3 regions of the Nonomuraea sp. NPDC049309 genome follow, and region 2 is predicted to be linked to each of the others. Evidence: riboswitches for the same ligand, from Rfam matches in the RefSeq annotation. Region 2 holds a riboswitch; each other region holds the start of a gene.
What was found. Region 2 has a riboswitch for cyclic di-AMP ahead of ACGFIM_RS33410 (hypothetical protein). Riboswitches for the same ligand answer to the same signal wherever they lie in the genome.

Region 1: linked by a shared signal. The riboswitch ahead of ACGFIM_RS38095 (coiled-coil domain-containing protein) and the one ahead of ACGFIM_RS33410 (hypothetical protein) in region 2 are both predicted to bind cyclic di-AMP.
Region 3: linked by a shared signal. The riboswitch ahead of ACGFIM_RS09645 (C40 family peptidase) and the one ahead of ACGFIM_RS33410 (hypothetical protein) in region 2 are both predicted to bind cyclic di-AMP.

Annotation. Positions count from the first base shown of each region.
Region 1 covers NZ_JBICSH010000010.1:13,660-18,160, forward strand. The annotation lists gene ACGFIM_RS38085 (DeoR/GlpR family DNA-binding transcription regulator) at 1-567, shown strand, start outside; gene galT (galactose-1-phosphate uridylyltransferase) at 564-1,643, shown strand; cyclic di-AMP (ydaO/yuaA leader) riboswitch at 1,714-1,855, shown strand; gene ACGFIM_RS38095 (coiled-coil domain-containing protein) at 1,861-2,817, shown strand; partial or broken gene ACGFIM_RS38100 (transposase) at 2,932-4,047, opposite strand; partial or broken gene sigJ (RNA polymerase sigma factor SigJ) at 4,054-4,501, opposite strand, start outside.
Region 2 covers NZ_JBICSH010000006.1:377,660-382,160, reverse strand. The annotation lists gene ACGFIM_RS33420 (winged helix-turn-helix transcriptional regulator) at 31-399, shown strand; gene ACGFIM_RS33415 (alpha/beta fold hydrolase) at 900-1,745, opposite strand; gene ACGFIM_RS33410 (hypothetical protein) at 2,220-2,819, opposite strand; cyclic di-AMP (ydaO/yuaA leader) riboswitch at 3,013-3,154, opposite strand; gene ACGFIM_RS33405 (DUF5302 domain-containing protein) at 3,324-3,536, opposite strand; gene ACGFIM_RS33400 (MDR family MFS transporter) at 3,574-4,501, opposite strand, start outside.
Region 3 covers NZ_JBICSH010000001.1:2,147,516-2,152,016, forward strand. The annotation lists gene ACGFIM_RS09635 (M48 family metallopeptidase) at 1-1,478, opposite strand, end outside; gene ACGFIM_RS09640 (hypothetical protein) at 1,490-2,308, opposite strand; gene ACGFIM_RS09645 (C40 family peptidase) at 2,381-2,887, opposite strand; cyclic di-AMP (ydaO/yuaA leader) riboswitch at 2,982-3,146, opposite strand; gene ACGFIM_RS09650 (NlpC/P60 family protein) at 3,973-4,501, opposite strand, start outside.

The DNA of each region.
Region 1 (4,501 bases), on a different contig from region 2:
AAGTCGGCCAGGCAGCAGCAGGAGAAGGAGGCCATCGCCAAGCGCGCGGCCATGCTCGTCCGCCCCGGCACCGCCGTGGCGCTGTCGGCCGGCACCACCACGTGGGCGCTGGCGCACCACCTCATCGGCGTGCCCGAGCTGACCGTGATCACCAACTCGATCCCGGTCGCCGAGGTCTTCCATCGCAACCCGCGCGCCGACCGTACGGTCGTGCTGACGGGTGGCGTGCGCACGCCGTCCGACGCGCTGGTAGGGCCGGTCGCGGTGGCCGCGATCCGCCGCCTGCACGTCGACACGCTCTTCCTCGGCGTGCACGGCATGAGCGTGCGGGCCGGGTTCACCACGCCCAACCTGCTGGAGTCGGAGACCGACAGGGAGCTGGTGGCGGCGGCGAGCCGGCTGGTCGTCCCGGCCGACCACACGAAGTGGAACACGGTGGGCATCAGCACGATCGCCGAGCTGGACGAGGCCGACGTGGTCGTCAGCGACGCGGGCCTGCCGGAGGAAGCACGTACGGAGCTGGCCGAACGGGCCGGCGAACTGATCATCGCGGAGGGCTCGTCGTGAAGCGCACCATCACCCATCTCGCCGACGGCCGGGAGCTGATCTACTTCGACCGGCGCGACGACGCGGACAGGAGCGCGATCGACCGGCGCCGGCTCGACCCCCGGCCGCCGGCCTCGGAGCTGCGCTACGACCCGCTGACCGAGGAGTGGATCGCGATCGCGGGGCACCGGCAGACGCGGACGTTCCTGCCGACCGGCGGCACGGCCGAGTGCCCGCTGTGCCCATCGTCGGACGAGCGCGCGACGGAGATCCCCTCCTACGACTACGACGTGGTCGTGTTCGAGAACCGCTTCCCCTCCTTCTCCGGAAATTTCGGCACTTATGAGCCTGTGGGGGGCCTGAGCGAGGTCCGTCCGGGCGTGGGGCGCTGCGAGGTGGTGTGCTTCACCTCCGACCACGACTCCTCCTTCTCCGCGCTCTCCGACGAGCAGGTGGTGCTGGTCATGGAGGCGTGGGCCGACCGTACGGCGGAGCTGTCCGGCATCGAGGGCGTCGAGCAGGTCTTCTGCTTCGAGAACCGGGGCGCGGAGATCGGCATCACCATCGCGCACCCGCATGGGCAGATCTACGCCTACCCGTACGTCACGCCGAGGACGAAGCTGCAGCTCGGGGCCGCCGAGCGCTACAAGGGCCCGGGGAACCTCTTCGCCGACGTGCTGGCCGCCGAGCGGGCCGAGGGCACGCGGGTGGTCGCCTCCAACGAGCTGTGGACGGCCTTCGTGCCGGCCGCCGCGCGCTGGCCGTTCGAGGTGCACATCTATCCGCACCGGCAGGTGCCGGACCTGGCGGCGCTCACGGATGCGGAGCGCGCCGCGTTCGCCCCGCTCTACACCTCGGTGCTGCGGGCGTTCGACGGGCTGTTCGGGATCGTCATGCCGTACATCTCGGCCTGGCACCAGGCGCCGGTGCGCACGGGGCGCGACCTCGCGTACCTGCACCTGGAGCTGTTCTCCATCCGGCGGGCGCCGAACAAGCTCAAGTATCTGGCGGGCTCGGAGTCGGCGATGGGGGCGTTCGTGAACGACGTGCGCCCCGAGGAGGCGGCCCGGATGATTCGATCACAGATCGATCACTAATAGATTTCTACTTAAGGTCGCATGACTCGTGATCTACCACTAATATCCCCATATGCATCGCCCGTAACACGGCTGATGCCCGCCTAATCCCGGGCGCGTCGCCCGGGAGCCGGGGACCCAACCGCGCCTTGGGGTGAATCCGCTACGGCGGTAGGGAGCGACTCCCATGCCCGAACCCGTCAGCTAACCCGGCCGGCAGAGGGAGAGGAACTCATACGTGGCGGCTTCGTCCCCCGCGAAACTTGCCATCGGTCTCATCGCCGCCGCCGCCATCGCCGTCCTCCCGGCGCACGCGGCGACGGCCGCCCCGAAACCGACGGAGTCCGAGCTCCGCGCCCAGCTCAAGCAGCTCAACAACAAGGTCGACAAGCTCATCGAGAAGTACAACCTCAAGCGCGTCGAGCTGGCCAAGGCACAGGAAGCCGCCAAAGCCGCGCAGGCCAAGCTGACCGCGGCCGAGCAGACGCTCGCCGCCGCCGAGCAGCGCGTCGCCGAGATCGCCCGCCTGCGCTACCAGAACATCGACCCGTCGCTGCCCGGCTTCATGATGCCGGGCGACGCCGGCACCGCCGCCCTCCTCGAACAGCTCACCGCCGAACAGCAGGCCGTCGTGGCGAGCGTCGCCAAGGCCCGCGACGAACGCAAGAAGGCCAGCGACGAGGCCGCCGCGCTCACCGCCAAGATCAAGAAGGACGCGGCGGAGGTGGCCAGGCAGCGCCGCGAGGCCGAAGGCGTCATCAGCGACATCGAGAAGAAGCTGCGCGACCTCGTGCCGGTCGCCACCGGCCGCAGGTCCAACGGCACCTGGGCGCCCGAACTGCCCGGCGGGCCCGACAACATCACCCCGCGCACGCGGCTGATGAAGCAGCAGATCGAGAAGAACTTCGCGCTGCCGTACACGGTGGGCTGCTTCCGCGCGGGCTCCAGCGGCGAACACCCGCTCGGCCGCGCCTGCGACTTCATGATGAGCACCGGCGGCACCCTGCCGACGCCCGCCAACAACGCGCTCGGCGACCGCATCGCCGAGTGGGCGCTGCAGAACAAGGACAAGCTCGGCGTGAAGTACGTGATCTGGAAGCAGCGCATCAACTCCGGCACCGGCTGGCGCGCGATGGCCGACCGCGGCAGCATCACCGAGAACCACTACGACCACGTGCACATCTCGATGAACTGAAAGTAGGGGATATTGCATCTGATGATGGATATCCACAAGTTGAGGGCGTTTGTACGGCAGTAGCCCTGGTCTTGGGGGCTGTCCAGTAGACGGTGTAACGCTGCGTGAGTTGTTTCAGCGGGTGGTAGGTGTCAGGCGGCCTTCGAAGGTGATGGCGAAGGCGTTCAAGGCGGTTTTCCAGCGAGTGATCCAGCGTTTGCGGCCTTTGCCGGTCGGGTCCAGGCTCATGATCGCCATGTAGACGCATGTGAGGGCGGCCTGCTCATTGGGGAAGTGGCCGCGGGCGTTGACCGCCCGCCGGATGCGTGCGTTGACCGATTCGATGGCGTTGGTCGAGCAGATCACCCGCCGGATCTCGGCCTCGAAGGACAGAAAGGGCACGAACTCGGCCCAGGCGTCCTCCCACAGCTTCACGATCGCCGGGTATCTGCCGCCCCAGGCCTCGGCGAACTCCATGAAGCGCTCCAGTGCGGCTGCCCCGGTCGCAGCGGTGCAGACGGGCTTGAGCGCACGAGCGATGGCGTCCCCGTGCCGGCGGGCGGCGTACCGGAACGAGGCGCGCCACAGCCCGAGGATGTCGCGCTCGCCGTCGACGGCGACCGCCAGGGCGAGGGAGATGGGCCGGTTGGCGACCTGCCCGTCGCGCAGCTTGACGTGGATGGCGTCGATGAAGATCACCGGGCAGACGGGATCCAGTGGCCGGTTCTGCCATTCGGCCATGCCCGCCAGCACCTTGCCGGTGATGGCCGAGATGGTCTGCTTGGACACCTCGGCGCCGTAGACCTCGGCCAGGTGAGCGGAGATCTCCCCGGTGGTCAGCCCCCTCGGCGGCCAGGGAGATGACCATCTCGTCCACCCCGGACAGGCGCCGCTGCCGCTTGCGCACGATCTTCGGCTCGAAGCTGCCGTCCCGGTCGCGGGGCACGCTGATCTCCACCGGCCCGACATCGGCGATGACCGTCTTGGAGCGTGTGCCGTTACGGGCGTTGCCGTTGCCGTCGCTGCGCTGGCGTTTGCCGTAGCCGAGGTGGTCGGTGAGCTCGCCCTCGAGCGCGGACTCCAGCACCAGCTTGGTCAGCCCGCCCCAGCAGCCCGTTCTCCCCGACCAGGTCCATGCTGGGCGCGGGCCTGCTGGATGAGCTCGGTGACGAGCTCGCGATGAGCGTCGTCGACGTGCTTGTGCGCCACCTCGGTGTCCTCAGGCGCGGGAGGGCGCTGTTCTGAGCGGATGCCAGTGAGCTTTTCGGGATTGGTGACTGAGTAGATAGCGGCGATCCGGTCGCCACCGGGCGTGAGATCCACGACGACCACGGCGAGTGGGCTGTCGCCGGAGAAGACGAGCGCGCACGGGTCGCCGGCCACACGCCGGTAGCGGAGGTCCACCTCGCCTGGCGACAGCGTCGCGGCGACCGACATGAACAGCGCGGCCACCTGATCGCGGCCACGCACCGGGTGCAGGCTGGTGGCAGGCCCCTTACCGCCGCCGTCGGTCCACAAGGTCACGTCTGGTGCCAGCACCTCGAGCAGGGCCCGCAGATCGCCGCCGAGTGCGGCCGCAGCGAACCGTTCAGTGACCTGGGCATGAACGTCGGGCTCGGTCCGGTGACGGGGACGGCGTGCGTGGACGTGGCGGCGCGCGCGGGCCGCGAGCTGGCGGACCGCGGCCGGCTTACGGCCGAGGATG
Region 2 (4,501 bases):
CTGGTTACTTCATCGTGTTATAAGTACCCTGTGGATACTAAAGGCGACGTCTTCGACCCGAACTGCCCGACCAGGGTGGTCCTCGACCGGATCGGCGACAGGTGGTCGGCCTTGGTGCTGCTCTGCCTCTTCTCGGGGCCGATGCGGTTCACACAGCTCAGGGAGCGGATCGGCGGCGTCACGCCCAAGGTGCTGACCCAGACGTTGCGGGCGATGGAGCAGGACGGGCTGCTGACCCGCCAGGTGTTCGCGGAGGTGCCGCCGCGCGTGGAGTACACGCTGACCGACCTGGGGCGCTCGCTCCATGGGCCGATCTCGGTGGTGGCGGATTGGGCGGAGCGCAACGTCAACGAGATCATGCGCTGCCGCGAGAAGTACGCGTCGCGCACCGGCACGTGATCCCGGCCGGAGCGTGCCGGTTGCGGGCAAGCCGGTCGAGTGCACGCCGCATGACGTGCACGCCGCATGACGTGCATGGCGCATGACGTGCATGGCGCATGACAGCGGGTCGCGCACCGGCGGACGCCTCACCGACGGCAGGGGACGGCACCACGCCGATGCGCGCGCCCGATGCGGGCGGCTTTCAAGGGGCGAGCACCGCAGGTTTCAAAGGCGAGCGCCGCGGTTTCAAGAAGCGCCGCGGGCTGGCATGGAGCCGGCCCGCGGGGGCGGGGAGCGGCCGACGGAGCGCGGATAACAGCCACCAGGGCGCAGAGAGCGGCCGACGGGACGCACCCAGCGGACAACGGAGCGCGGACACCACCAGCGGGGCACGGACAGCGGCCGGCGGAGGCGGAGGCGGCCGGCGGAGCTGGGGCGGATGACGGGCGGGATAGTCGATGGGCGGGCGGGGGTGGCCGGCGGTCCGTGGCGCAGGGGTGGGGCCGCCGGCCGGCGCGTCAGGCCGAGGTCAGTTTGGTGATCTCGGAGACGATGTCGGGCCAGAGCGCCTTCGGCAGGTCGTGCCCCATCCCCGGGTACGTCACCAGCCGTGCCCCCGGCACCGCCTCCGCCGTGGCGCGGCCGCCGGCCACGGGGACCAGCGGGTCGGCCTCGCCGTGGATCACCAGCGTGGGGACGCGGACGTTCGCCAGCGCCTCCGTCCGGTCGCCCGACGCCCTGATCGCCGCGAACTGCCGGGCCGTGCCCGCGGGGTCGAAGCAGCGGTCGTAGGCCAGCCCGGCCCGCGTCCTGATGGCCTCCTCGTCCATCTCGTAGCCCGGCGAGCCGATCGTCGACCAGGTCACCACCGACTGGTCGATCACCCCGGCGCGGTCCTTCGGCGGCGGGGTGAGCAGCGCCTTGAGCGCCTCGGGGGTGGGCGGGGCGACGTCGGGTCCGGGTGTGGACATGATCGAGGTCAGCGTGAGCACGCGCTCGGGGTGCCTGATCGCCAGCGTCTGGGCGATCATGCCGCCCATCGAGGCGCCCACGACGTGCGCGGATGGCCAGCCGATGGCGTCCATGAGCGCGGCGGTGTCGTCGGCCATGTCCTCCAGCAGGTACGGCGCGGGCTCCCCCGGCCGGGGCGCGCCCGCGTCGTGGAAGTGCGTGGACAGGCCGACGTCGCGGTTGTCGAACCGTACGACGTGGTGTCCCTGCTCCGCGAGGAGCCGGCAGAGCCCTTCGTCCCACTGGATGAGCTGGGCGCCGAGCCCCATGATCAGGAGGAGCGGCCGCCCTGTGGGTGAGCCGAAGCTGTCGTAGGCGATCTCTATGCCGTTTGCGGCTACACGGGTCGTCACGCCGACCAGAATGTCATTCTGGTCGGCGCCCGTAAAGCGGCATTTGTACGCCGCTACGAGTCCGCGAAACGCGCCCCCTAGGTATACCGGCCACAGACGTTGGTGACAGCGATACGGGATTTGCGACTCGCCGTCGAGGATCTTGAAATGGGTGAGGACCTCCTGGCGTGGTGTGCAACGACCAAGAAACGCACCACACGACAGCACACCGCGCGACTACGGACCACTCGACAGCGCGCCACGTGGCGGCGTGCCGCCATGACGGACCCGCGCATGGAGCGGGACTCGCGCATGGAGCGGGGCCCGCGCATGGAGCGGGGCCCGCGCATGGAGCGGGGCCCGCGCCTGGGGCGGGGAGAGAATCGCCGCGCCGGCACGCGGAGGGGGAAGGGCGCACCGGCGCGGCGATGGCGCACGTCCGCGACGCCGCACGGGGACGGGGACGGCGCGTCAGCGGACGGCGTAGGCGCCGGGTCAGCGGGCGGCGGGCACCGAGCGGCCGCCGGCCTGCTGGGACTGCTCGTCCTGCGCGGGCGGGGGCGCGGGGTTCCTGTCTCGCCTGGACCAGGCGCCGGTCGAGAACGGCACCGGGTAGTTCTTCTTGCCGGGCCCTGGGCCCCACTTGGTGATGACGTACTGGACCTCGATGTGGCCCTGGCCGCCGATGCCGTCGACGTGCAGCGTGTTCGGGTTGAACGTGCCGCCGGTCAGCTCGGCGAACGTCTTGGCGTCGAGGTCGAGCATGATGCCGCGGTTGGAGGGCTCGCCGGGACCGCGGTCACCGACGAAGAACGGCGCCTTCTTGCCCTTGTAGACCACGTATCCCTCGGTCATCAGCGGCCAGCTCGGGCTGGCCGCGAGACCCTTCTGCATGGGCTTGCCGCTGGCCGGCAGCCCGGTGTCACCGGCTCGGCCGGAGGCGTCGTCCCAGAAGTAGGAGGCCGTGGTCGAGCCCTTGAGCAGGATCTTCTCGTCAACGGTGTCGGCGTGGGCCGCCGTGCCGGCGATGGTCATGCCGACCGCGCAGCAGGTGGTCAGCGAGGCGAGGGAACGCAGGCCGAAACAGGCAGACATGAAGCAGCAAACCCTTCACGAGGGGACAGGGGGAGTTACGCCGGCGCTGAGGGGGAAATGGGCACGGCGGAGCAGAGCATCCGCGCGCTACGCGCGACGCAAATAACGAGCCTGGGGAAGGGGGCCGCTCAGCAGGCGGCCGTCAGCACGAAGCGGTCCGGGGGTACGACACGCTGGTGACACATGTGATACGCAATCCTCTCCATCACGCCTACCGGGTTAGCTGACGGGTTCGGGCGGTGGAGTTGCCCTACCGGCCACGGGGGCCGGATTCACCCCAAGGGGAGGGTGGTTCCCCGGTTCCCGAAAGGTTCGGGATTCGGCGCCAGCCGGTCGTCCGTCTTGGGTAAGGACTAGGTCACCGGCTGGTAATGGCGAACACTCTAACGACGGGACTGGACACCCGCAAACGTTTCACCATGAATCGGACAAAAGATCTACCTTAGGCGGGAATGAAAATGCGAAAGGGGCACGGCATGCCGTGCCCCTGGGGATTTCGCTTGATCAGCCGCCGCTCTTACGCCTGAACGATCTCTTGCTGGCGGCCGGACCGTGCGTCCCGTGAATCTTCGATGGATCGAAGCCCCTGCCACCCGCGCCTGAGCCCGCCTGCTGATTGCGCTTGCGTTCGAGCGCCTCGCGGAACTTGCGCTTCATCGCGTCCTCGGGAGTCTCGCTGACTTCCGGCTCCGGTGCATCCGCCATGAGGACCTCCATGGTGTCGGGGATACCGAACAGCTTCGCACGGTGCCGTTCATGACGCGAAACCGGCCTCCACCGAGCCCGCCCGCGCGTCCTCGCGCCCTGCGGGCGGCGATCCCGGACGGGTGAGCCGCCGGTCCGGCAGCGCGGACACCGCCACCAGGGCGATCAGCGCGCCCGCCACCCCGAGCGCCGGCACCACCAGCGCGGCGGCCGAGGCGTGCGCGGCGGCCTCGCCCACCACGGGCACGTTCGCCGCGAACTCCCCCGCGTAGAGCGTGCCGCCCACCGCCAGCGCCACCGAACCGCCGATCTGCCGGAAGAAGGTGAGGTTGGCCGAGGCGGTGCCGAGGTGCCGCGGCTCCACCGACTGCTGCGCGGCCACCGTCAGCCCGGACAGCATCGGCCCCATGCCGAGCCCGAGGGGCAGCATCCACAGCGCGACCGCCAGACCCCCGCTGTTCACGGAGAGGTTGAGGCAGAGCAGCGCGCCCGCGCCCAGCAGGACCGGCGAGATCAGCAGCCACGGCTTGTACCGGCCGGTCCTGGCCATCAGCGCGCCCATGAGCACGCTGCCCGCGACCATGCCCAGCGTCAGCGGATAGATCCGCAGGCCCGAGGCGGTGGCGCTGGCGCCCAGCGCCTGCTGGAAGTAGCGGGGCAGGAAGACCACGCCCGCGTACATGCAGAAGGCCGTCACGAACGAGACGAGATTGACCAGCGTGTACGAGCGGTTCGCGAACAGCTCCACCGGCATGATGGGGCTCGCCACCCGCCGCTCGACCGCCACGAAGACGGCCAGCAGCGCCAGTGCCAGCAGGATCGGCCCGGCCACGGGGGCGTCGGTCCAGGTGTGGCCGTCCAGCCCCTTCTCGGTCAGGCCCAGCAGCAACGCGGTGACGGCCACGGTGAACACCGCGATGCCGGCGTAGTCGGGACGCCCGCCGCCGGTGCCGGGGCGGCGCGGCAGCCGCAGCACG
Region 3 (4,501 bases), on a different contig from region 2:
GTCAAGTCGGAAATGTTGGTGGTGGCCAGGCGTTTCTGCATCGCGATGAACGTGGCCGGATCCCGCGTCAGATCCAGCGCGTGCACGTCGGCCCTGGCCTCGATGTGGCGGCTGATGAGGTTCGTAACCGGGCCGAGCAGGAACCCGCCAATCGTCATCAGCCCCATGAGCGCGCCGACCGCCCGCGGGTCGGTGATCGAGATCACCTTCGTACGCCGCCGCAGCGGATCGAAGATCACATACAGCAGGATCGCGCCGAAGGCCGAGCCGAGCGCGCCGATGAGCGTGCCGTGCAGCACGTCGTCGTACTTGGCGTGCCCCAGCTCGTGCGCCACGACCAGCTCCACCTCCTTCTGCGGCGCCTGCAGCAGCGTGTCGTAGACGACGATCCTGCGGGTGGCGCCGAAGCCCGACACGTACGCGTTGAGCGCCGTCGTCCTGCGCGAGGCGTCGGCCACCAGCACATCCTCCACCGGCACGCCGTCGCGCGCGGCCATGTCGAGCAGGTTCGTCCGCAGCGTGCCCTGCGGCATCGGGGTGAAGTCGTTGAACAGCGGCTCGAAGATCACCGGGTAGGCGAACGAGGCCGCCACCGTGAACGCGAACGCCCCTGCGGCCGCCGGGATCCACCAGCGCCGCACCTTGCGGGCCAGCGCCACCAGGACCACCAGCATGAGACAGAGCAGGAACGTCTCCACGCCCAGGCTCTTCAGCCGGTCGGCCGTCCAGCCGGCCCAGTCCTGCGTGGACAGGCCGTACTCGCGCAGGATCGTCTCGAACCACACGCCCAGGGGCCACCGGAGCGCCTCAATGATCGCCGTGATCACCACCGTGCCGAGGATCACCCGCAGCCACCACGGGCCCCTCAGCCAGGCCAGTACCTTCGCGCCGAACGGGGTGGCCACCAGCACCCCGGCGGAGATGAGGGTGAGCGCCAGCGACAGGTAGCTCGGCAGGCTGGTCGCCGCGTCGAACGCCTCTCCCTTGGCGATCTGGGCGGCGGTGAAGTCGCGGGCCGGATCGGGCGGCCCTCCGGTCAGCACGTCCCAGGGCGTGGTGAACGCGGCCACGGCGATGATCACGATGCCGAGCAGCACCAGCGCCAGGGCCGCCTGGCGGCGCAGGGCCGGGGTGGTCGTTCCGCGTTCGTCCATGCCCGCCCCCTTCCCGCTGGTCAAGCGCTGAACGTCCGCCTTTCCGCCGTCCGCGTCCGAGGCCGGCGAGTCCAAGGCCGGCGGGTCCGAGGCCGGCGGGTCCGCCTGCGCGCCGCCTGCCGCGGCCTTTTCGTCCGGGGTCCGCGCGCCCTCCTGCCCGCCTGCGGCCTCCGCGTCCTGGGCGCCGCCTCCGGCGGGCGCACCGGGCGGGTGGGTGGCGCCCACCGTGGCCAGCGCCTCCTCAGCCGCCCGGGTGCCGTCCTTCGCCCCCTCGGCCTCCGCGCGGTCCGTCTCCCGGCCGTCCGGGTGTTGTCGTTCGCTCATCTGCCTCCCCTTCACACGAGCTGATCCCGCACGTACGCGCGCCACCGCGCGGTCAGCGTCGCGACGGAGAGCCCGAGCGCGGCGAGTGCCCGATCGGTCCCGCGTGCGCGGGCCGCACGGTAGAGCCTCACCAGGGTCCCCTCACCGAACCGGTCAGCGAGGAAGCGACACGCCAGCCAGGCCTCCTGGTACGCCCGGGCGAGCGCGGCCGGGTCGGCGCCGTTCGCCGCGAAAGCCGCAGGCCCCGGCAGATCGGTCGGGAGGCGTCCGGCCCGCACCTCGGCGGCCAGCTCGGCGGCGGCGACCGTCACGGGCAGCCCGGCGTCGCGGTAGGCGACGTAGTCGGCGAAGCCCTCGTACAGCCAGACGGGCAGGCCCGCGGTGCCGGCGACGACGTGGGTGAGCTCGTGGGCGAGGACGACGTCCCTGCCCGTGGGGTTGAGCCTGGCGAACGACTCGGGCACGACGATCACCCGTTCGCCGTCGGCCAGTGCCGCCAGGCCGTCCACGCCGCCCACCCGGGCCAGCGCGGCCGCCTCGCGGGCGCCGGCCGGTACGACGATCAAGGGGCGTACGGGGCGGGCGAGCACCGCCGAGACCCGGCGGCCCGCCGTGTCGGCCCTGCGCGCCAGCTCGCCGAGCCCCGTGGCGTCGTGGCCCACGACCGTGGACCACCTGCCGCGGCGCACGGCGTACGGGCCGGGCCACAGGCCGCGTACCGCCTGGGGCAGGATCGGCGCGCCGGGCAGCGGAGCGGCGGCCGGCGCGAGGGAGACGGCGGCGAGCACCAGCCCGGCCGCCACGGCACGTCGGCTCACCTGCTCGGGCACAGCCCCGATGGTAGGCCGTCCCCGGCACGCGAGAGCCCCGCCCGGATCGGAGAGGATCCGGACGGGGCTTCTTCACGCGCCGGGACGGACGGCGCCGACGAAGGACGCCTTACGCCATCCGCTCAGCTTGTCGATGCGTACCCGTTCACCCGTCCGAGGTGAATGGATCATCTTGCCTTTGCCGACGTACATGCCCACATGGCCGAGCCCGTTGAAGAACATCAGGTCACCAGGCTGGAGATTGCGCCAGGAGACCTTCTTCCTGACGCGGGCGAACTGGCTGCTCGCCACGCGCGGGAGCTTGACGCCGGCCTTCCTCCAGGCGTACTGGACGAGACCGGAGCAGTCGAAGGCACCGGGTCCGGCGGCCCCGTAACGGTACGGGTCACCGATCTGCTTCTTGGCCACGGCGACGGCCTTGCCGGCCCTCGCCCTCTGCCGGGCGGCCTTGGCGGCCCTCTTACGGGCCTTGGCCGAGGCGGTGGTGCGGGCGGTGGTGGCCGCCTTCACCGTCGCTCCGGCCGCCGCACCGGCGTCGCGGGTCGTCGCCGCCTGAGCCTCGGGGGCATGGAGGACCATACCTCCGGCTGTCACAGTCAACGTGAGTGCGACACCACTCAGGGCAAGGCGGGACAGGCGGGGGTTCTGCGGGGATTCAGACAGGATTTCTCCTTGGGTCTTCCACGAACGCCTACCGGGTTAGCTGACGGATTCGGGCGTGGAAGTCGCCCTACGGCGCGATGGCGCGCCGATTCACCCCTGATCCCTTGGGGAACGCGGGATCGCTGGGTCCCCGGCTCCGTGCCTCCTGGCTGCACGGATTCGGCAGGTCACGCCCCGATCGATGCGTGCGATGGGGATGTCGGGGCCGACCGGCGGATATGTATCTGTCTCACATCGGGAGTGACCGATGATCGGTTCGCGACGACATGGCTTGTCCGCCGCGACGCCAGAAGTTACGCCGAACGGTCACGAATCGGCAAAGCCCAAGTAACGCTGTAAAGATCAGATAGAGGTATTTGTCAGACTCGGAACCGCTGCTGGGACCCCAGATCCCGTGACCGAAATGTGACCTCACTCACAATTCCATTCCCGCCCCTTTGTAAGGTCTCATCAGTCACATCTGTCACCTGCGTCACAAATGTGAACCCCGTTCCCGCACGGCCGCCCGCCGGCGCGAATGACCACCGCGACAGGATGCACCTTTCGAAATTTCCCCTTTTTCCGACACGTCCTAGCAGCAAGATCGCGCCTTCACCACGGTCTACGGCCCGCACCTTGGCGCCACTACGATGCCGCATCGTAGAAGGAGAGCGACGTATATCACACTCGGAGAAACGGCGACTAAAGCGAATAGCGGTCCTGAATGCGACAGATCATGAAAACGACTCTGGGAATCCGTCCGCTCGGCCGGGTCGCGCCAGTCGGCGCCGTCGGAGGTGCGGGCGGAGCCGCGTCTCAGGTACGGGCGGAGCCGCGTCTCAGGTCCGGCCCCTACCGGCCCGGTCTCTTAGTGAACCGGCCGAAGAGCGGAGACGGTGGCTTCGCAAGCGTGCCGCGAAAAGCGGCCGGCCCGCCCGTCCGAGGTCGTGAACCTCGGCACGAGCGGGCCGTCACCGGAGAAACGGGTGCGCGAAGCGCGGGTCTCCCCGCACGCGTCAGCCTTACGGGCGGATCGCGCCGACGAGGCGGCGGCCGTACTCGGAGAGCTTGACGACCTTGACGACGTCGCCCGTCTGCGGGGCGTGGACGATCTGCCCGTTGCCCGCATAGATACTGACGTGCCCCAAACCCTCGCTGAAGATGAGATCACCAGGCTGGAGGTCGTCCAGCGACACCCGCCGGTTCGCGCCCCAGGCCCACTGCTGCCAGGTCGTACGCGGTAGCCGCACGCCCGCGGCCGCCCACGCCGCCTGAGTGAGCCCCGAGCAGTCGTACCCGCCCGGACCGGTGCCGCCGAACACGTACGGCTTGCCGATCTGCGCGTACGCGAACCGCAGCACCGCCGCGGCGCTCCCCGACGCGGGCCCGGTGTACTTGAGCCCGGTGCTGTTGGGGTTGCCCGGATTGTAGGCGCCCAGCTTGTCGAGCAGCTTCTTCTGCTGCGCGATGAGCTTGAGCACCTCCGCGCGCTCTTTTTGAACGGCGTCGCGCTCCTTGTCGGCCTCTTTGAGCGCCTTCTGCGCCTTGTCC